One region of the Brevundimonas pondensis genome, then DNA from elsewhere that is predicted to be linked to it. Evidence: riboswitches for the same ligand, from Rfam matches in the RefSeq annotation. Region 1 holds a riboswitch; the other holds the start of a gene.
The links. A riboswitch is a leader RNA that binds a small molecule or an ion and turns the genes downstream of it on or off. The one in region 1 is predicted to bind cobalamin.
Positions count from the first base shown of each region.

Region 2: another riboswitch for cobalamin. It lies ahead of IFE19_RS11180 (TonB-dependent receptor plug domain-containing protein); the one in region 1 lies ahead of metE (5-methyltetrahydropteroyltriglutamate--homocysteine S-methyltransferase).

Region 1 is NZ_CP062006.1:907,856-918,209, forward strand. Features, by position in the region: gene IFE19_RS04625 (acyl-CoA thioesterase) at 1-402, opposite strand, end outside; gene metE (5-methyltetrahydropteroyltriglutamate--homocysteine S-methyltransferase) at 399-2,732, opposite strand; cobalamin riboswitch at 2,841-3,043, opposite strand; gene IFE19_RS04635 (chorismate mutase) at 3,093-3,434, opposite strand; gene IFE19_RS04640 (ferredoxin--NADP reductase) at 3,439-4,254, opposite strand; gene IFE19_RS04645 (S9 family peptidase) at 4,393-6,642, shown strand; gene IFE19_RS04650 (amidase) at 6,843-8,159, shown strand; gene IFE19_RS04655 (low affinity iron permease family protein) at 8,193-8,615, shown strand; gene IFE19_RS04660 (amidohydrolase) at 8,813-10,264, opposite strand; gene IFE19_RS04665 (TonB-dependent receptor domain-containing protein) at 10,345-10,354, opposite strand, start outside.
Region 2 is NZ_CP062006.1:2,238,131-2,248,484, reverse strand. Features, by position in the region: gene kdpB (potassium-transporting ATPase subunit KdpB) at 1-824, shown strand, start outside; gene IFE19_RS11200 (TorF family putative porin) at 857-1,600, shown strand; gene kdpC (potassium-transporting ATPase subunit KdpC) at 1,600-2,187, shown strand; gene IFE19_RS11190 (sensor histidine kinase) at 2,199-4,856, shown strand; gene IFE19_RS11185 (response regulator) at 4,866-5,555, shown strand; cobalamin riboswitch at 5,598-5,805, shown strand; gene IFE19_RS11180 (TonB-dependent receptor plug domain-containing protein) at 5,943-7,892, shown strand; gene IFE19_RS11175 (OmpA family protein) at 8,012-8,584, opposite strand; gene IFE19_RS11170 (hypothetical protein) at 8,624-8,809, shown strand; gene IFE19_RS11165 (hypothetical protein) at 8,924-9,742, shown strand; gene IFE19_RS11160 (LysR family transcriptional regulator) at 9,739-10,354, opposite strand, start outside.

The DNA.
Region 1 (10,354 bases):
GGCGGCCCTTAACCAATCATCCGCCTCTGTCGGGATGTCGATCCCGGGCGGCGGAGACAGCGTCAGCTGATCCGCGCCCAGGGCGACCATGTTGAACAGGCCTCGGGTGCACAGGCGCCGTTCGCCGCTCAACAGGGCCTCGGCGTGAAGTTCAACTTCCACGCCGAGCGAAGTTCGGCCGGTCCGCACCACACGACCCACAGCCTCGACCATTTCACCAATCCGCGCCGGTGCGGCGAAGTCGATCCGTTCGCAGCCTGCGGTCACCACGGTGCGTCGCGCATGCCGGCTGGCGGCCAGGAAGGCGACCTTGTCCAGGTGCGCCAGTCCCACGCCGCCGAACAGGGTGCCATGGTGATTGGCGTCGCCGGGAAACACCATGTCGATCAGCCGGATGCTCATGCCCGCGCCGCCCGCGCCGCGGTGACCATGTTGACGAGCGCCGCTTCGGTCTCCGGCCAGCTTCGTGTTTTCAGGCCGCAATCGGGATTCACCCACAGACGGTCAGCGGGCAGTCTCTCGGCCGCGGCCTTCAGCAGGGCGCTGATGTCTTCGACGGCGGGCACGCGCGGCGAGTGGATGTCGTAGACCCCCGGTCCGATCTCCGCGGGGTAGCGATAGTCAGAAAAGGCGTCCAGCAACTCCATCTTCGAACGCGAGGTCTCGATGGAGATGACGTCCGCGTCCATCTCTCCGATCGAACGGATGATGTCGTTGAACTCGGAGTAGCACATATGGGTGTGGATCTGGGTGTGGTCGGCGACGCCCGAGGCGGTGATGCGGAAACACTCCACCGCCCATCCGAGATAGGCCTGCCAGTCAGATCGGCGCAGGGGCAGGCCTTCGCGCAGGGCCGCCTCGTCGATCTGGATGATGGGAGCGCCGGCGGCTTCTAGGTCGAGCACTTCGTCACGGATGGCGAAGGCGATCTGGCGACAGGTCTCGCTACGAGGCTGGTCGTCGCGAACGAAGGACCAGTTCAGGATGGTCACGGGTCCGGTCAGCATGCCCTTCATCGGCTTGTCGGTCAGGGACTGGGCGTAGCGCCACCATTCCACCGTCATCGGCAGGGGCCGGGAAACATCGCCGTAGATGATGGGCGGACGCACGCAGCGCGAGCCGTAGGATTGGACCCATGCGTTCCTGGTGAAGGTGAAGCCGGAGAGCTGTTCGCCGAAATACTGGACCATGTCGTTGCGTTCGAATTCGCCATGGACCAGGACATCGAGACCGATCTCTTCCTGCCACCTGATGGTTCGGGCCGTTTCCTCGCGCAGGAAGGCCTCATAGGCGCCGGCGTCGATGACGCCTTTGCCGTGGTCGGCGCGGGCCTTTCGGACGGCGGGGGTCTGGGGGAATGAGCCTATGGTGGTTGTCGGCCAGGCGGGCAGGTTCAGACGGCGAACCTGAGCCGCACGACGCACCTCGAAAGAGGAGGAACGCCGCGTCTGCATCTGCGTGCGGTCGGCTGTACGCGCCTGAACCACCGGGTCGTGAATACGGGGAGAGGCCGCTCGGCAGGCGACAGAAGCCGAAGCTGCATCCAGAATTTCGCGCACGCTCTCGCGCCCCTGGTTCAAGGCACGGGTCAGAATCTCCAGCTCGGCGATTTTCTGTACGGCAAAGGCGAGCCAGTCCTTCACCTCGGGGTCCAGCGTTGTTTCCCGCTCGAGATCGATGGGCGTGTGCAACAAGGAGCAGGACGGCGCCAGGATCACTGTGCGGCCTCTGTCGATGACAGGCTCCAATCGGTCGAGAATTGCGTTGAGGTCGGCTTTCCAGATGTTGCGCCCGTCGATGACGCCCAATGAAAGGACCAGATCCGGTCGGGCGTCCGCCAGCACGGCGTCCAACTGCTCGGGCGCACGGGTCAGGTCGATATGCAGACCATCGATCGGAAGCCACAGTACGGTTTCCAGGTTGTCCCCCAAGCCCCCGAAGTAGGTGGTCAGCATGACCTTGGTGGGGGGCACGACGTCGGTCAGTACGCGATAGGCCAGCCGGTAGGCCTCACGGGCCTCATCGTTCAGATCGGTCACCAGGCAGGGTTCGTCCATCTGCACCCAGGTGGCGCCGGCGCGGGCCAGGGAGCGCAGAACCTCGGCGTAGACCGGCAGAAGTTGCGGCAGCAGACTCAAGGGATCGAAGTCAGCATTCCGCGCCTTGCCCAGCAAAAGATAGCTGACCGGCCCCAAAAGGACGGGGCGTGTTTCTATGCCCAGCGCCTTGGCTTCCAGATACTCGTCCAGCGCCTTGGTCGACGTCAGGCGGAAAGTCTGGTTCTCGGTGAATTCCGGCACGATGTAGTGGTAGTTGGTGTCGAACCACTTGGTCATTTCGGCCGCCGGCACACCTTCGCCTCCGGGCGCGGCGCCATGGCCGCATCCGCATGTCGCTTCGTGTTCGCCCTGCGATCCGCGCGCCGTGGCGAAATAGGTCTTCAGTGCGACCTGTTCCGTCTCCTGGCCGTAAAGCGTCGGCAAGGCTCCGACCATGGCGGACGTGTCCAGAACATGATCGTATAGCGAGAAGTCATTGGAAGGTATGATGTTTGCGCCCAACTCGCGTTGCTTCCGCCAGGTGCGCGCGCGCAGGTCCGCGGTGGTCGCCAGCAGGTCGTCGGCGCTCATTCGCCCGGCCCAATGCGCTTCGAGCGCGGCTTTGAGCTCGCGTTTCGGGCCGATACGGGGGAAGCCGAGAATGGCGGACTGGACGTTGGGGCGGACGGTCATGTCTCGAAGCCTTTGCAAGGGCAGGGCTTCAGACAGGGGCGCGCGCACGCCCGCGCGGGCTTCAGGAGACCGGCGGCGCACATGCGGCCTGACCGGACACCCCGCCGGAGGACGTTATCTGTCGGGGCAGGTCTCCTGGCTCACGGGTCACGGCTTCAGGCTCGGCCTTCCCGGCGTCGAAACGCCAGTGACACAAGATGAACCTTCGGCTCGCCGCTTACAGTTGCGGGGGCAGCGCCGGTGTCGCACCGGCTTCCCTCTTAGCTCCGCGCCGCCGAAACGACGCGCAGACCACGACGGCGGGCAAAAGGCCTTATGCGCCGGGGTAAGTCAAGAACATATAACGATATGCTTATATGTTTATGGCTTGGGGTTGCGTGTGCGGTCCCAGGTTCCGAACTCGTGGGCGATGCAGCGGTCGATCAGCAGGCGCCAGACCGGCTCGGCGATGTCGGGCGACAGGCCGGCGGGTTCGGCCGCCGCCAGCACCTTTGCCACCACGTCGTCGATGCGGGCCTGGTCGAAGACGGCGTCGCGGTTCGGCTTGATGCGGGCGGCGGCGTCCATATAGCGCTGGCGCTCGGCCAGCAGGGTCACCAGAGCGCGGTCCAGGGCATCCACGCCCTGACGCACGTCGATCATGGTTGCGCAGTCTTCCGGGGCCTTGCGGTCGTCGATGGCGACGGTGCGGGGGGCGGTCATCAGGTCAGCCGACAAAGGCGCGCTCCAGAACATAGTCGCCGGGTTCGGCGTTCGAGCCTTCTTTCAGGCCGTAGGATTCCAGCAACTCGCCGGTCTCCTTGATCATGGCCATCGAGCCGCACAGCATGACGCGGTCGCTGTTGGGCGAGAAGCCGATGGGCAGTTGCAGGTCGGCGAAGACGTCGCCCGACTTGATGCGATCGGTGATGCGGCCCGGCGTCTCGAAACGCTCGCGGGTCACGGTCGGATAATAGGTCAACTGAGCCTTGGCCTCGTCGCCGATCAGCGGATCGTCGTGGATCTCGTGGCTGAAGAAGTCGCGATAGGCCAGGTCGGCGACGTTGCGCACCGTGTGGCAGACGATGACCTGCTTGAAGCGGGAATAGGTTTCCGGATCGCGCGCGACCGACAGCCAGGGCGCCAGGCCCGTGCCGGTGCCGATCAGCCACAGACGCTCGCCGCCGGTCAGGGCGTCCAGCACCAGGGTGCCGGTCGGCTTCTTGCCCATCAGAACGCTGTCGCCCGGCTGGATCTTCTGCAAGCGCGAGGTCAGGGGGCCGTCCTCGACCTTGATCGAGAAGAACTCCAGTTCCTCGGCCCAGAAGGGCGATGCGATGGAATAGGCGCGCAGGATGGGCTTTGCGCCGTCTTCGCCCGGCAGACCGATCATGACGAACTCGCCCGAACGGAAGCGGAAATCCTCCGGCCGTTTCACGCCGAAGCTGAACAGTTGATCGTTCCAGTGGCGGACCCACAGGACTTCCAGATTGTGGAACGGGCTGGCCTTGACGGGCGGCGCGGCGGTGGAGGCGTCGGACATGGGGCCTAACTAGGCGGTCGCGGGCGAATGCGAAAGGCTCGCGGGCGTCGCAGCCGCGCAGATTTGCGGATGACGGCGGAAGAATCCGCCTCTAGCTTCGCCGCCATGCGCACATTCCTTCTTGCTTCGACGATCCTGATGGCTGCGACCTCGGCCTTTGCCCAATCTTCTCCGCAGCCGGCGGCTCCGCCCGCCGCCACAGCGCCCGCGTCCTCGATCCTGACGGTCGAGCGGGTGTTCGCCAATCCGTCCCTGGCCGGGCCGGTGGCCAAGGGCGTTAGCCTGTCGCCCGACGGCGAACTGGTCGCCTTCCTGCGCTCGCGCGAGGACGACGTGGACGTGCTGGACCTGTGGGCCGCGCCGGTGAAGGGCGGCGAGCCCTTCAAGCTGATCGACGCACGGGCCTTGGTCCCTGATGCCGGCGAGCTGTCCGAGGCCGAGAAGGCGCGGCGCGAACGGATGCGGATTTCGCAGCGGGGCGTGGTCGAATATTCGTGGGACGAGCAGGGCCGCTACATCCTGGCGCCGCTGGAAGGCGACATCTTCCTGGCTAACCGTGCTGATGGCAGCGTGCGCCGTCTGACCGAAACCACGGCCGATGAGATCGACGCCAAGGTTTCGCCCAAGGGCGCCTTCGTCAGCTTCGTGCGGGATCAGGATCTGGTCGTGCTCAACCTGGCCTCGGGCGCCGAGCAGGCGATCACCACGGACGGCGACGGACTGATCACCTGGGCCACGGCCGAGTTCATCGCCCAGGAAGAGCTGGATCGCGACACCGGCTACTGGTGGAGCCCGGACGAGCGTTTCATCGCCCTGCAACGCACCGATGAGACCCAGGTCGACATCATTCCGCGCCTGGACATCACCGGCGGCGGCGCCTCGGTGATCGAGCAGCGCTACCCGCGCGCCGGTCGCCCCAACGCCGTGGTCGAACTCTATGTGCAGGACGTGCAGGCGGGGCAGCGGGTCAAGGTCGACCTGGGCGCGAACGCCGACATCTATCTGGCCCGCGTCAACTGGGCCAAGGACGGGCGGACCCTGTACGTCCAGCGCCTGTCGCGCGACCAGAAGACGCTCGACCTGCTGAGCGTCGATCCGGCGACTGGCGCCAGCCGCGTCATCGCCACCCAGCGCTCGGACGCCTGGGTGCCGCTGAATCATGACTTCAAGGCGCTGACGGACGGGAACTTCATCTGGGCGTCGGAAGAGAGCGGCTGGAAGCACCTCTATCTCCACAACCGCGACGGCCGCCGCCTGCGGGCGATCACGCGCGGCGACTATCCGGTCAAGGCGCTGGAAGGCGTCAATGAGGCGACGGGGGAGATCTTCTTCACCGCCTCGATGCGCGACGGCAAGGAGTACCCGATCGAGCAGCAGCTGTTCCGCGCCAGCATGAAGCGGACCGCGACGCCCGTAGAGATCACCCCGCGCGGCGGCTGGTGGAGCGCCTCGGTCAACCGGACCGGCACGGCCTATGTCGGCAATTATACCGACGTGAACACGCCGATGCAGTCGGCCCTCTATGGCATCGACGGCCAGCGCATCCGCTGGATCGAGGAGAACAGGCTGCAGCCCGGCCACCCCTTCTGGCCCTATGCCGAGCGGCAGCAGAAGCCGACCTTCGGCACCCTGCAAAGCCACGGCGAGACGCTGATGTGGCAGATGACCACGCCGCCTGATTTTGACCCAAGCAAGACCTATCCAGTCGTGATGCAGGTGTACGGGGGGCCCTCGGGCGGCGGCGTGAAGAACGGCTGGCAGTCGGCGACCAACCAGTTGCTGACCGAGGCGGGCTATATCGTCTTCAGACTGGACAACCGGGGCGAGGGCGATCGTTCGGCGGCGTTCAAGCAGGCCCTCTATCTGAAGATGGGTCAGCCCGAGATCGAGGATCAGGTCATCGCCGCCGACTATCTGCGGTCGCTGCCCTATGTCGATGACAGCCGCATCGCCATGATGGGCTGGTCCTATGGCGGCTTCATGAGCCTGATGGCGCTGACCGAGCCCAAGATGGGTCTGGCCTCGGCCCTGGCGGGCGCCCCGCCGACCGAGTGGAGCCTCTACGACACCGCCTATACCGAGCGCTACATGTCGACGCCGCAGGCCAATGTGGACGGCTATGCCGCCTCCGACGTGCTGGGCCGCCTCGATCACCTGACCGGGCGTCTGCTGCTGCTGCACGGCATGGCCGACGACAACGTCATCTTCGAGAACACCACGCGGGTGCTGAACGCGCTGCAGGAAAAGAGCATTCCCTTCGAGACCATGCTCTATCCCGGACAGCGTCATGGCGTGCGCGGCAACGAGAGGCAGCTTCACCTATGGCGCACCTACCTCGACTTCCTCGACCGCACCATCGGCGCGCGGGCGCCCGCCAAGGCGGATTGATCCTCGCCGCCGTCAGCGCCCTGGCGCTGACGGCGTGCGCCACGGCCAAGGAGGAACCGGCGGCTGCGACGTCGGGGCGTCAGCTTCCGACGGCAGCGCAGATCATTGACCATATGGCCTTTTATGGACCGAGCCATGTTGCGTGGGCGCGACGGATCGACCGGCAGGCGGGCGAGGCTGTCGCGCCGAACGCCTTGGTGATGTTGGCGCCGCGCATCGATTGGGCGGCGAGCGAGGGGGAGGGCTATCTGGAGGGCCTTCCTGTCCTGCTGAAGGACAATATCGAGACGCGCGATATGCCGACGACGGCCGGTTCGTTGGCCCTGGCCGCCAATGCGCCAGGGCGCGACGCGCCTCTGGTCGCCCGACTGCGGGAGGCCGGGGCGATCATCCTCGGCAAGACCAATCTGTCGGAGTGGGCCAATATCCGCTCGTCGGATTCCATCAGCGGCTGGAGCGCGGTCGGGGGGCAGACGCGCAACCCCTATGACCCCGCCCGGACGCCGTGCGGTTCGTCGTCGGGCAGCGCGGTGGCGGTGGCCATCGGTCTGGCGCCGGTCGCCATCGGCACCGAGACGGACGGCTCGATCACCTGTCCCGCCTCGGTCAACGGCGTGGTCGGATTCAAGCCGACCGTGGGTCTGGTCAGCCGTACCCACGTCGTGCCGATCAGCCATTCGCAGGACACCGCCGGCCCCATCGCCACGACGGTCGAGGACGCGGCCATCGTCCTGAGCGTCATCGCGGGCAGCGATCCCGCCGACCCGGCGACGGCCGAGGCCGATGCGCGCAAGGTCGATTATCGCGCGGCGCTGGACGCGAACAGCCTGCGGGGCGCCCGCATCGGGGTGATGCGCTTCCTGTCGCCCTCCTATTCCGCCGAGACCCGCGCCGAGTTCGAGCGGGCCCTGACCGCCCTGCGCGCCGCCGGGGCCGAGGTGGTCGAGATCGAGCAGGCGCCGACCGATCTGCGCGCCATCGGCGGGTGGGAGTTGACGGTCCTGCTGACCGAGCTGAAGCACGACCTGAACGCCTATCTGGCCTCGACCGAGCCGGCGCAGGTGAAGACGCGGACCCTGGCCGACGTCATCGCCTTCAACGCCGCCGAGCCGCGCGAGACGGTGTTGTTCGGCCAGGACCTGTTCGAGAAGGCCCAGGCGACCCGCGGCCTGGGTGATCCGGCCTATGTCGAGGCGCGGGCCAGGTCGCTGCGGGCGGCGGGACCGGACGGGATCGACCGGATGATGACCGAGCACAGGGTGGTCGCCCTGATCGCGCCGACGACCTCGCGCGCCTGGACCAATGATCCCAAGGACGAGGACGAGATGCAGGGCTCGGCCAGTCGGCTGGCGGCGGTCGCGGGCTATCCGCACCTGAGCGTGCCCATGGGTTTCGACCGGGGGATGCCGGTGGGGCTCAGCTTCATCGGCGGCAAGTGGGACGACGCCCGCATCCTGTCGCTGGGCTATGCCTATGAACAGGTGACCAAGGAGCGAAGGGCGCCGCCGCTGCCCTGAGCAACCTCGACCGTTCATGCGGGTTAAACGGCCATGGAAAAGCTGTTCAACCATTTCGCCAATACGACGGCCAAGGTGGCGGGCCGTCCGTGGACCTTCATCCTGTGTCTGTTGCTGGTCCTGGTCTGGGCCGTGACGGGCCCGGCCTTCAAGTTCAGCGAGACCTGGCAGCTGGTGATCAACACCGGCACGACCATCATCACCTTCCTGATGGTCTTTCTGATCCAGAACACCCAGAACCGCGACGCGGCGGCCATGCACGCCAAGCTGGACGAGTTGGTCTATGCGGTGAAGAAGGCCGATGCGGGCTTCATCGGCATCGAGCACCTGACCGACAAGGAGCTGGCGGTCATCCTGCAGGAGGTCGAGCGGCGCGGGCGCGACATCCATGCGGGGCAGCCGGCGCGGGCGGTCAGGAGCCGGCCGGCCAGGCGCGCGGCGGAGAGCGAGACCTGAAAAACAGAGTCCAATTCGTCTGAATCGTCTGAAATGCCTCCTTGGCCGCTGGCGAAGCGCGCATCATGGCGCACGGGCGGCTGGCGGCGGGCCGATCGCCTCAAGACGCGGACAATCGCCCTATTTTACCGGGATTGGAGGGGGATGTCAGGCGGGTTGATCTGTTCAAACCCTGCGCCGACACCCCTCATCCTGCCCTAGTCGCGGTAGTTGAGCGCCGGGGCGCGGTCGCCCAGCAGGGCCTCGTATTTGAAGTCCGGGCCGCGACGACGCTCGAACTCGGCCTTGGCCGTGGCGATGGTGTCCGGGCTCTGGAACAGTTCGGCGGTGGTCAGGGCCAGGGTCTTGGCGGCCAGATGGGCGCCCTTCAGGCCGATGGTCGAGCCGGCGGCCACGACGTTCTGCCAGGAGTGACCCGCCGATCCGGGGACGAAGGTGGCGGTGGACAGGCCGACTGTCGGCGCGACCCACGACACGTCCGAGACGTCGGTCGAACCGCCGAAGTCGCCGCCGATCACGGCCGGTTCGATCGCGCCGACGCTGGCCAGGTCCGGCTTGGTCGGCAGGGTCTTCTGGATCTCGGTCGCCAGGGCGATTTCCTCGGGCGTCCAGGTGATGCCGCCGACATGACGCAGGTTGCGGTCCATGACGGTCATCAGGGCTTCGTTCGGCAGCATGGAATAGACGCCGCCGATGGCCTCGAACTCGACGCGGGTGCCGGTGCCGAGCGCCGCGCCCTCGGCGGCCTTCTTGACCCGCTCCAGCACGTCGCGGACGATCTGCGGGTCGTTGTGGCGGACGTAGTAGTAGCTCTCGGCGAAGGCCGGGACGACGTTGGGCGCCTTGGCCCCGTCGGTGATGGCGTAGTGGATGCGGGTGCGGTCGGGCACGTGCTCGCGCATCAGGTTGACCATGGCGTTCATGGCCTCGACCCCGTCCAGGGCCGAGCGTCCGCGATCCGGCGCGGCGGCGGCGTGGGAGGAGACGCCGTAGAAGCGGAACTTGCCCGAGACGTTGGACATGGTGTCGCCCTGACGGGCGCTGTTGACGTTGCCGGGATGCCAGTGGACGGCGACGTCGACATCGTTGAACAGGCCGTCGCGGACCATGTAGACCTTGCCCGAGCCGCCTTCCTCGGCGGGGGTGCCATAGACGCGCAGCTCGCCCTTGATGTTGTTGGCGACCATCCAGTCCTTGACCGCGATGGCGGCGTGGACGGACGCCGCGCCGAACAGGTTGTGGCCGCAGCCGTGGCCCGCGTGACCACCGGCGGATTCCTGCACCGGGTTCAGGGTCTGCGACAGGCCGGGCAGGGCGTCGTATTCGGCCAGGACGGCGATGACCGGGCCGTCGCCGTTCTTGAAGCTGGCCAGGAAGGCGGTGGGTTCGTTGGCGATGCCCGGCGTGACCTGGAAACCGGCCTCGCGAAGCTGGCCCTGCAGCAGGGTCGAGCTTTGGGTTTCCTGATAGCCCAGCTCGGCGAACTTCCAGATTTCGAGGGCGGCGTGGTCCAGGGCCGGCTGGTTGCGCTCGACCGTGCCGGTGATCTGGGCGCGGGCCTGGGGCGACAGTTCGGCGGCGAAGGCCGGGGCGGTCAGGCCGGTCAGGGCGGCGGCGAGCGCCAGGGCGCGCATCGAGACGGGTTTCATCGGGAACTCCACGAACAGGCAGCGAAACAAAAAGAACGGAGAGCGATGGCGCGCTCTCCGCCCTGTTGGCGATGGACGTTCTAGAACGAC
Region 2 (10,354 bases), 1.3 Mb from region 1:
AGGCGGAGGCTGCGCCTGAGTTCCGCGCCGCTGTGGACCGCATCGCCCGTTCGGGCGGCACGCCCCTGGCCGTGACCGAAAACGACGTCCTGGTCGGGGTCATCCACCTGAAGGACGTGGTCAAGCCGGGGGTGAAGGCCCGCTTCGCCGACCTGCGTCGCATGGGGCTGCGGACCGTCATGATCACCGGCGACAACCCGGTGACGGCGGCGGCCATCGCATCCGAGGCCGGGGTCGACGACTTCCTGGCTGAGGCCACGCCTGAGGACAAGATGCGCCTGATCAAGGCGGAGCAGGCCAAGGGACGCATGGTCGCCATGTGCGGCGACGGCGCCAATGACGCGCCTGCCCTGGCCCAGGCCGACGTCGGCGTGGCCATGCAGACCGGGGCCCAGGCCGCGCGCGAGGCCGGCAACATGGTCGATCTCGACAGCGACCCGACCAAGGTCATCGAGATCGTCGAGGTCGGCAAGCAACTGCTGATCACGCGCGGCGCCCTGACCACCTTCTCGATCGCCAACGACGTGGCCAAGTATTTCGCCATCATCCCGGCCATGTTCGTGGTCGGTCTGCCGTCGCTGGCGGCGCTGAACGTGATGAAGCTGTCCAGCCCGGAGAGCGCCATCCTGTCGGCGGTCATCTTCAACGCCCTGGTCATCATCGCCCTGATCCCGTTGGCGCTGCGCGGGGTGAAATACCGCGCCGTGGGGGCGGGCAAGCTGCTGGGCCGCAACCTGCTGATCTACGGCCTGGGCGGTCTGATCGCCCCCTTCGTCGGCATCAAGCTCATCGACATCGTCATCTCCGCCCTCGGCCTGGCTTGAAGCCCGCCCTGAGCGACCAAGGAAAAACCGTCATGCGTAAACGTAACCTCTCCAAAGCCTCGGGCTCCAACGACGCCCTGTTCGGCGGCGCCTGTCTGGTCGCCATCATCGCCCTGGGCCTGTGCAGCGCGCCGGCCAAGGCCGAGGAGAAGGCGGGTCCCGACTTCGCCTTCAACGCCGCAGTCGCCAGCGACTATGTCTTCCGCGGCGTCAGCCAGACCGAAGGCGATCCCGCCGTCTCGGCCGGGGTCGATGTGACGCAAGGAGCCTTCTACGCCGGGGCCTGGGTCGGAAACGTCGCCTTCACCGGGGACGCCGACACTGAGGCCGAGATCGACCTCTACGCCGGGGTCCGGCCCGAGTTCGGCGGCTTCAACTGGGACTTCGGCGTGGTCAGCTACTTCTACGCCGGCCAGCCGGACGGCGCCGACTACGACTATGTGGAGCTGAAAGCCGCGACCTCGCGCGCCGTCGGCCCGGCGACCCTGGGGGCGGCGATCTACTACTCGCCGGACTTCTTCGGCGCGTCCGAGGACGAGGCGACCTATGCCGAGATCAACGGCGCGATCAGCCCGGCGGACAAGTGGACGATCTCGGCGGCGGTGGGCCGTCAGTGGGTGTCGTCCGACTTCGACTACACCACCTGGAACCTGGGCGCGGCCTATCAGCTGACCGATCATCTGGCGCTGGACGTCCGCTATTTCGACACCGATGAGCACGGCTTCGGCTCCAGCTATGACAGCCGCGTCGCAGCCAGCCTGAAGGCGGTCTTCTGATGTTGAGCCATATCCGTCCGGCGGTCGTGATGATCGCCCTGTTCACCGGTGTCCTCGGCGTCGCCTATCCCCTGGCCGTGACCGGCGTGGCCCAGGCCGCCTTCCCGGATCAGGCGAACGGCAGTCTGGTTCGCGACAAGGCGGGCCAGGTGGTCGGCTCGGCCCTGGTCGGCCAGACGTTCAGCCAGCCCGGCTATCTGCACCCGCGCCCCTCGGCGGCGGGCGACGGCTATGACGCGGCCGCCTCGTCCGGCTCCAACCTCGGTCCGCTGAACCCGGACCTGATCGCGCGGGTCAAGGCCGATGCTGAAAAACTGCGGGTCGAGGCGGGCAAGGCGGTCGTCCCCGCCGACGCCGTGACGACCTCGGCCTCGGGCCTCGACCCGCATATCTCTCCGGCCTACGCTAGGTTGCAAATCGCCCGCATCGCCAGGGCGCGCGGGATTGGAGAGGCGCAGGTGCGCGAGGTGGTCGAACAGCACGTCGAAGGCCGCACGTTCGGCGTTCTGGGTCAGCCGCGCGTCAATGTGCTGCTGACCAACCGGGCGCTGGACGCTCGCTTTGCGCGCCCTGCCGCGGAGGGCTGATGGCGCCGTCCATGCTCCCGACGGACAAGACCCCGGCCGCCCCGCGCAAGCGTGGGCGGCTGAAGGTTTTTCTGGGTATGTCGCCCGGGGTCGGCAAGACCTATGAGATGCTGCGCGCCGCCCGCCGCCGAAAGGCGGAAGGCGACGACGTGGTCGTCGGCGTGGTCGAAACCCATGGCCGCAAGGAGACCATGAGCCTGCTGCGCGGGCTGGAGGTCATGGCCCGCAACCCCATCGCCTATCGCGACCGGACCCTGCTGGAGTTCGATCTCGACGGCGCCGTGGCGCGCCGCCCCGGCCTGCTGCTGGTCGATGAATACGCCCACTCCAACGCCCCCGGCTCGCGCCATCCCAAGCGCTGGCAGGACGTGGAGGAGATCCTGGACGCCGGGATCGACGTCTGGACCACCTTGAACGTCCAGCATCTGGAAAGCCTGTCGGACGTGGTGCTGCGTATCACCGGGGTGCGCCAGCGTGAAAGCGTGCCCGACAGCGCCCTGTCGCGCGCCGACGACATCGAGGTGGTGGACATCACGCCCGAGGAGCTGCGGAAGCGCCTGGCCGAGGGCAAGGTCTATGTGCCCGAGACGGCGCGTTTGGCTTCGGACAACTTCTTCAAGGTCGAGAATCTGACAGCTCTGCGCGAACTGGCCCTGCGCCGCGCGGCCCAGACGGTGGACGATCAACTGGTGGCCCGCCTGCGCGAACAGGGGGTGCCGGGGCCGTGGGCGGCGGGGGAGCGGATCCTGGTGCTGGTCAGCGGCGACGCCATGGCCGCCCCCCTGGTCCGCGCCGGGCGGCGGTTGTCGGACATGATGATGGACGCGCCCTGGACCGTGGCCCACGTCGATCGGCCCTCGGGCGCACGCCACGGCGTCGGCTCGGCGGGCAAGCTGTCGGATGCGCTGAAGCTGGCGGAGCAACTGGGCGGGCGCACGGTGGTCCTGAGCGGCGACGACGTGGTGCGCGCCGTCATGGACCACGCCCATCAGAACAACATCACCCAGATCGTTCTGGCCAAGGGCCGCGACAGCCGCCTGTCCGAATGGCTGGGCCGGTCGCTGGCCGCCGAACTGCTGCGCCAGGCGCGCGGGGTGGCGGTCCACGTCATTACCGATGGAGCCGATCTGGAGGAGAAGACCCTGCGCGAGCCGCGCATGGTCCTGACCGGCGGCTGGCGCGGCTATGCCGTCGGCGCGGCCTGTGTCGTCGCGGCGACGGGCCTCGCCCTGCTGCTGGACCGGACCTTCGAGCGGGTTGATCTGGGCGTCATCTACCTGTCGGCGGTGCTGGCGGCGGGGGTGCTCTATGGCCTGCGTCCGGCGCTGGCGGCGGCGACGCTGGCCTTCCTGACCTACAACTTCCTGTTTCTTCAGCCGCGCTACAGCTTCGCTATCGGCTCGCCGACCGACCTTTTGACCCTGATCGTCTTCTGGGCCGTGGCCCTGACGACCGGCGTCCTGGCCGGGCGCGTGCGCGAGCAGGCCAGGGCGGCCCAGCGCCGCGCCTCGGCGGTCTCGGCCCTGCTGGCCGCCAGCCAGAGGCTGACCGGGGTGGGCGACCGCGCCGCCGCCGCGCGCATCCTGGCCGAACAGACGGCGGCGGCGGCCGGAGCGGGGGCTGTGGTCCTTTTGCCCCTCAACGACGAACTGACCCTGATCGCGGGCGCGCCGACCAAGGCGGCGCTGGACGCCGAGGCCATGGCCGCCGCCCGCTGGGCCTGGGAGAAGGGCGAACCGGCGGGCCACGGCACCGGAACCCTGCCGCAGGCGCGCTGGACTTTCCGGCCCCTGCAGGGCGTGCGCGACCGGGCGGGCGTGGCGGGGATCGAGGCGGCGGCCCTGTCGCCCGGTTCGGACGAGGAAAAACTGGCCCTGGCCCTGCTGGATCAGGGCGCCGTGGCGGTCGAGCGCGCCGACCTGGCCGGGCAGGCGGTCGAGACCGAGACCCTGCGTCGCACCGACCGTTTCCGGGGCGCGCTGATGAACTCGGTCAGCCATGATTTGCGGACGCCCCTGTCCACGGTGCTGGGCGCCTCGACGACGCTGATCGACCTGGGCGACAAGCTGACGCCGGCCGTGCGCGCCGACCTGCTGCTGTCGATCCGCGAGGAGGCCGAGCGGCTCAGTCGCTATGTCGGCGACCTGCTGGACATGACCCGGCTGGAGGGCGGCGGTCTGAACATTCGCGCCGACTGGGTCGACGTGCGCGATGTGCTGAACGCGGCGGGCAAACGGGTGGCGCGGCGTCTGGGCGGGCGGAAAATGACCCGCGACTTCCCGGCCCAGCTCAGCCTGGTCATGGTGGATCAGGGGCTGCTGGAGCAGGCGCTCGTGAACATCCTTGAAAACGCCGTGGCCTACAGCCCCGACGGCTCGACCGTCGAACTGGCCGCCTATGAGGACCGGGGTGCGGTGGTCATCTCCATCGAGGATGAGGGCCAGGGCATCCCCACCGCCGAGCTGGAGCGCGTCTTCGACAAGTTTCGCCGCATGGAGGAGCCGTCTGACCGGAGCAAGGGCGCAGGCCTCGGCCTGGCCATCGCCAAGGGCTTCGTCGAGGCCATGAACGGCCGCATCGCCGCCGCCAGCCCGATTCAGGATGGAAAAGGCACGCGCATCCTGATCAGCCTGCCCAAGGCCGTCGTCACCCACCCGAGCCTGCTCTAGACTTCGCCAATGGCCGCTGTCCGTCCCCAGATTCTCGTCATCGACGACGAGCCCCAGATCCACCGCTTCCTGTCCCCGGCGCTGGACGCCGCCGGCTATGAGCCGCGCCGCGCCGACAGCGGGCAGGAGGGCCTGCGCGGCATCGCCCTGTGGAGCCCGGACGCCGTGGTGCTGGATCTGGGCCTGCCCGACATGGACGGCAAGGACGTGCTGGCCCGCGCGCGGGAGTTCTATTCCGGTCCCATCATCATCCTGTCGGCGCGCGACAAGGAGGCCGAGAAGATCGCCGCCCTGGACCTGGGGGCTGACGACTATGTCGAAAAGCCCTTCGGCGTCGGCGAACTGCTGGCCCGGGTCCGCGCCAACCTGCGCCAGGCCGCCCCGCGCGTGGAGGCCAGCGGGCCGTTGACGGCGGGGGAGGTGGTCATCGACCTGGAGCGCCGCCTGATCACCCGCGCCGAGGCCGCCGTGCGCGTGACGCCCAAGGAATACGACGTCCTGGCCCATCTGGCGCGCAACGCCGGCAAGGTCGTCGGCCACCGCGACCTGCTGACCGCCGTCTGGGGCAAGGCCCACGCCGACGACACCCAGTATCTGCGCGTGGTCATCGGCCAACTGCGTCAGAAGCTGGAAGCCGACCCGGCTCAGCCGCGCCTGATCGCGACAGAACCGGGTGTCGGTTATCGACTGACGGCCTGAGGTCGCTTTTGCGATGGTTGACCTGACCGGCGCGCGGCCCTACTGCCACCGACGCGTCAGGTTCCCCGAAAGGGGATCAAAAGGGAACGGAGTGTGAGACTCCGGCTGTTCCCGCAACTGTAAGCGGTTAGCCCGCGCGTCATACGCCACTGGCGGTCCTGAAGGCCACGGCCTGAACGACTTCTGGGAAGGCGACGCGCATCGGCCCTGATCCGCAAGCCAGGAGACCTGCCTGTCGCCGTCGTTCTCTGCGCGGTCGGGATGTGCCGGGCGGTCGAGGTGACTCGTGTGACGACAAGTGAAAACCTGCCGCGCTCGCGGCCGTTTTCGTGCGTCTGTACGGCGCCGGAAGCAGCCACGACGCGGCGTCGTCAATGGAGCCGCCGGATGAACCGGATCGCCTATGCTACCCTCGCCGCCGCCAGTCTGTTGGCGGCCTTCCCCGCCGCCGCCGTTGAAACGGACCAGCAAGCCGCCGCGCCCGACGTCGCCGGCCGCGCCGCCGCCACCCAGGTTGAAGACGTAGTCGTCACCGCCAACCGTTCGGCTCAGCCGATCGAGCGCGTCGGCGCCTCGGTCACGGTCTTGACCCAGGCCGCTCTGGAAAACCGCCAGACCACGGCCGTGGTCGAGCTTCTGGCCGAGACGCCGGGCGTCAGCTACACGCGCAATGGCGGCGTCGGAACGGTCAGCGGGCTGAGAATCCGGGGCGCGGAAAGCTACCACACGGTCGTGCTTCTTGACGGGGTCAAGATGAACGATCCGACCTCGACGCAAGGCGGCTACAACTTCGGAAACCTGCTGGTGGGCGACACGGCGCGCATCGAGGTGCTGCGCGGCGCCCAATCGACCCTGTGGGGCAGCCAGGCCATCGGCGGCGTGGTGAACATCGTCACCGCCGAACCGACCGAAGCCCTGCAAGGCAGCCTGGACGCCGAGGCCGGCGCGCGCGGCACGACCTATTTCCGCGGCGGGGTCGGCGGCGCCGGCGAGCGCCTGAACTGGCGCCTGGCCGCCAGCCGTTATTCGACGGACGGCTTCTCGGCCGACGCCACCGGAACCGAGGACGACGGCTATGCCAATACCGGTCTGTCGGGGCGTGTGAACCTGAAGCTGACTGACGCCGTGTCGCTGGACCTGCGATCGGTCTGGTCGGATGGCCGGGTTGATCTCGATGCCTGGAACGGTGATGCGCGTCGCTACGGCAATACGCGTGAACTGGCCGCCTACGCCGGACTGAATTTCGATCTTCTGGGCGGGCGTCTGCGTAACCGTATTGGCCACGCCTGGACCGATACCGACACGCAGTATTACGATCCCGACGTACATGTTCAGCCCCTGACCTATGATGCTCTCGGCCAGAACCAGCGGTGGGAATATCAGGGCGTATTCGCCGTCAGCGAGACGCTGAACGCCACCTTTGGCGCCGAGAGCGAACGTTCGGAGATGAAGGTTCGTGTGCCGGATGCCTGGGACCCGAACCCCGCCTACACCCGCGGCAAGGCCGGTATCGACAGCGTCTATGGCCAGGTCCAGTGGACCGCACTGGATGGCCTGACCCTGACCGGCGGCCTGCGCTACGACGATCATGAAGTCTACGGCGGCAAGGCTCTGGGACAGGCTGCGGCGGCATGGGCGCTGAACGAGGGCGACACCGTCCTGCGCGCCAGCTGGGGACAGGGCTTCCGGGCACCGGGTCTCTATGAGCTCTACAGCAACCTTGGCAATCTGACGCTTCAGCCTGAAGAATTCGACAGCTGGGAAATCGGCGTCGAGCAGCGCCTCTTTGATCGCGCCGTCGTCTCGGCCGTCTACTTCAATCGTCAGGCGGACAACGAGATCCGTTACAACAGCTGCGATGTCGGCACGACCGATCCGCTTTGCGGCGGCGTGAACCGTTGGGGCTATTACAAGAACCTGCAGAAGACCGAGGCTCAGGGCATCGAGCTGATCGGTCGTGTGGACGTGACCGACCGCCTGAACCTCAGCGCCAACTACACCTGGACCGAGGCGCAGAATGTTGAGGGCGACTACAACGGTAAGCAACTGACCTATCGGCCCGAGCATACGGCCAATCTGGCGGCGGATTACGCCTGGGTCTTTGGTCTGAAGACGGGCGTGTCGGTGCGCTATGTCGGCGAGCGTTTCACCACCGCGAACAATTCCGCTGACCTGGACGCCTACACCCTGGTCGATATTCGGGCTTCGTATCCGATCAATGATCACCTGGAAGTCTATGGCCGTGTCGAGAACCTCTTCGATGAAGAGTATCAAACGATCCTGAACTACGGCACGGCCGGACAGGGCGCCTTCGGCGGCGTTCGCGTTCGCTTCTGACGCCTGTCTGTTGACGGCCGCATCGGGTGCGGACGGCAATCGTGAGGGGGCCGGCGATCATTCGCCGGTCCCTTTTGCGTTTCCGGGCGGCGGCCCTGAATTGAGCCGCCGCCTCGGGATCAGCTGAGCACGACGATAGCGACGCGACGGTTCTGGGCGCGGCCTTCGCGCGTGTTGTTCGGCGCCACCGGCTTGGTCTCGCCATAGGAGATGGTCGCCATGCGGTTCAGGGCGATGCCCTGGTCGCTGAGGAAGCGGCGGACGGCTTCGGCGCGGGCCTGGCCGAGCATTTCATTGGCGTGGGTGTCGCCCGACGAGTCGGTGTGGCCCTGGATTTCCAGATAGACGTTGCGGTTTTCGGCCTTGAGGCGCTGGACCAGTTCGGACAGGCGCTGTTCGGCCTCGGGCGAAAGGGCGTCGCGGTTGACCGGGAATTTCACCGAGTCATCCGACAGCACGACCTCATACAGGAACTTGCCTTCAGCCAGCTTGTGGGCGGCGTTGGCGCGGTTCAGGGCTTCGCCGGCAGTGCCTTCGACCTGAGTCAGATGGTTGTCGACTTCGGTCACGCGGCCATCGACCACGGCGACATTGTCGCGCACGAAACGGTGGCTGGCGCAGCCGCTGGCGGCCAGGCCGCCGATCAGCACGACGCTGGTCACAGCGATCGCGCGAGAGGTCAGTTTGATCAAGTTCAGTCTCCTTCGTTCCGGAGCGCTATTCCCGGATGCATGCGCAAGCAGTCCTGTTTGCGCAGGAACGGCGCGGTAGAGACGCGTGACGAAAGAAAAGGTGCCAGCTTAACTATAGAAAAATTTAAGATATCTGCGTTTTTTGCGCTTCTCGAACGTTATGCTTCGAGCACCTTGATCCTGACACGAGCAGATGATTTTCAAAGTAATGGTCATATGCCGTGAGATCGACTTCGGAACATCAATGTCGAAGCTTCGCCATACTGAAATTGAAATATCGCGGGTTGTCGCTGAATGAGTGGGCAGCACCGTCGGCGAAGGATCGTAGGACCGGCGACCGTGGCGTTCAGTCTTCTGACGCACGCCCTTGTGCTGGCCGTCATTCTGTTCGCGCCGGTCAAGGTTCCCGTCTATCCGCCGGAGCGACCGGTCATGGAGGTGGAGCTGATTGAGCTTCTGCCGCCGCCGCCCGCGCCGGAACCGGCGGCGCAGGAAGCCGGAGGCGGCAAGCCGGCCGCAGCCCCGACGCCCGAGCCAAAGCCTGCGCCCCCGCCGACCCCGGTGAAGACGCCGGTCAAGGCCGCGCCTGCGCCGCCTGCGCGTCCTGCGCCGCGGCCCAGCCGTCCGGCGCGGCGGCCGCCGACGGTGGAGCCTGTGCCGATCTCGGCGCCGGAGCCCAGCGTCTCCTACGTCTTTCTGGGCGACGCCGCCCTTGCAGGGGCGATGACAGCCGGGGGCGGCTCCGGCGTCGGCAGCGGCGCCGGTAGTGGTACGGGCACGGGATCCGGCAGTGGTTCCGGCTCAGGCTCCGGTTCGGGATCGGGAGGGGTCTGCAACATGATCGAGCGTCTGCAGAACGCCCTGCGCGACGACCCGCGCATCCGGGCGCGCCTGACCGAGGCCTATCGCGACTCCGGCGCGCGTGGCCGGGCCATTGTCATCTGGAACGGCGATTGGGTGCTGAGCCCCGGTCAGGACGGCAAGGGACTGGCGGGCGTGCGTCAGGCCGTGGCTGTGGTGGTCGGCTTCTCGCCCCGTGAGTGCAAGTCCCAGGCGGTGCGCGGCTATGTGGTTGTGACCCTGAGTGATGATCCCGGCGCGCCCAAGCTGGCGCTGGGGACCGGCCAGTGGCGCTGGTCGGACCTGTTGGGGCTCTAGTAGGGCGACAGACGCGCCGCCGTATTCTGGCACAGGCTCTTGATCCAGCGCCGCGCCGCTTTCAGCCGCGCCGTGCCGTGAACCTCGCGGTGGGTGCTGAGCCAGAAGCGGCGCTCGATCAGCACCTGATCGGGCAGGACCCGCATCAGCCCCTCGGCCAGAAAGCAGGGCAGGACCCCGATGCCGCCGCCCGCCGCGATCATGTCCCGCTGCGCCCGGATCGAGGATGAGGCCAGGCGCGGCCTCAGGTTGGGGCGGATCTCGTCCAGATAATGCAGCTCCGGCGCATAGATCAGGTCGTCGACATAGCCGACGATGTCGAAGTCCGGCAGGTCCTCAACACGCTGCGGCGCGCCATGCCGGGTCAAGTGCTCGGGCGCGGCATAGAGGGCCAGTTGATAGGGCGTCAGCGGCTCGACGATCAGGCGCGGGCTGGCCGCGGGGCTCAGGGTGATGGCCATGTCCACCTCGCGCCGGCTGGGCGACAGGAAGCCGGAGCTGGCGGCCAGTTCGATGTTCAGGCCGGGGTGCGCCGCCAGCAACGCGGGCAGGGCGGGGGCTAGGACCGCGCCGCCGAAGCCCTCGGAGGCGCTGATCCGCACCGTGCCGGCG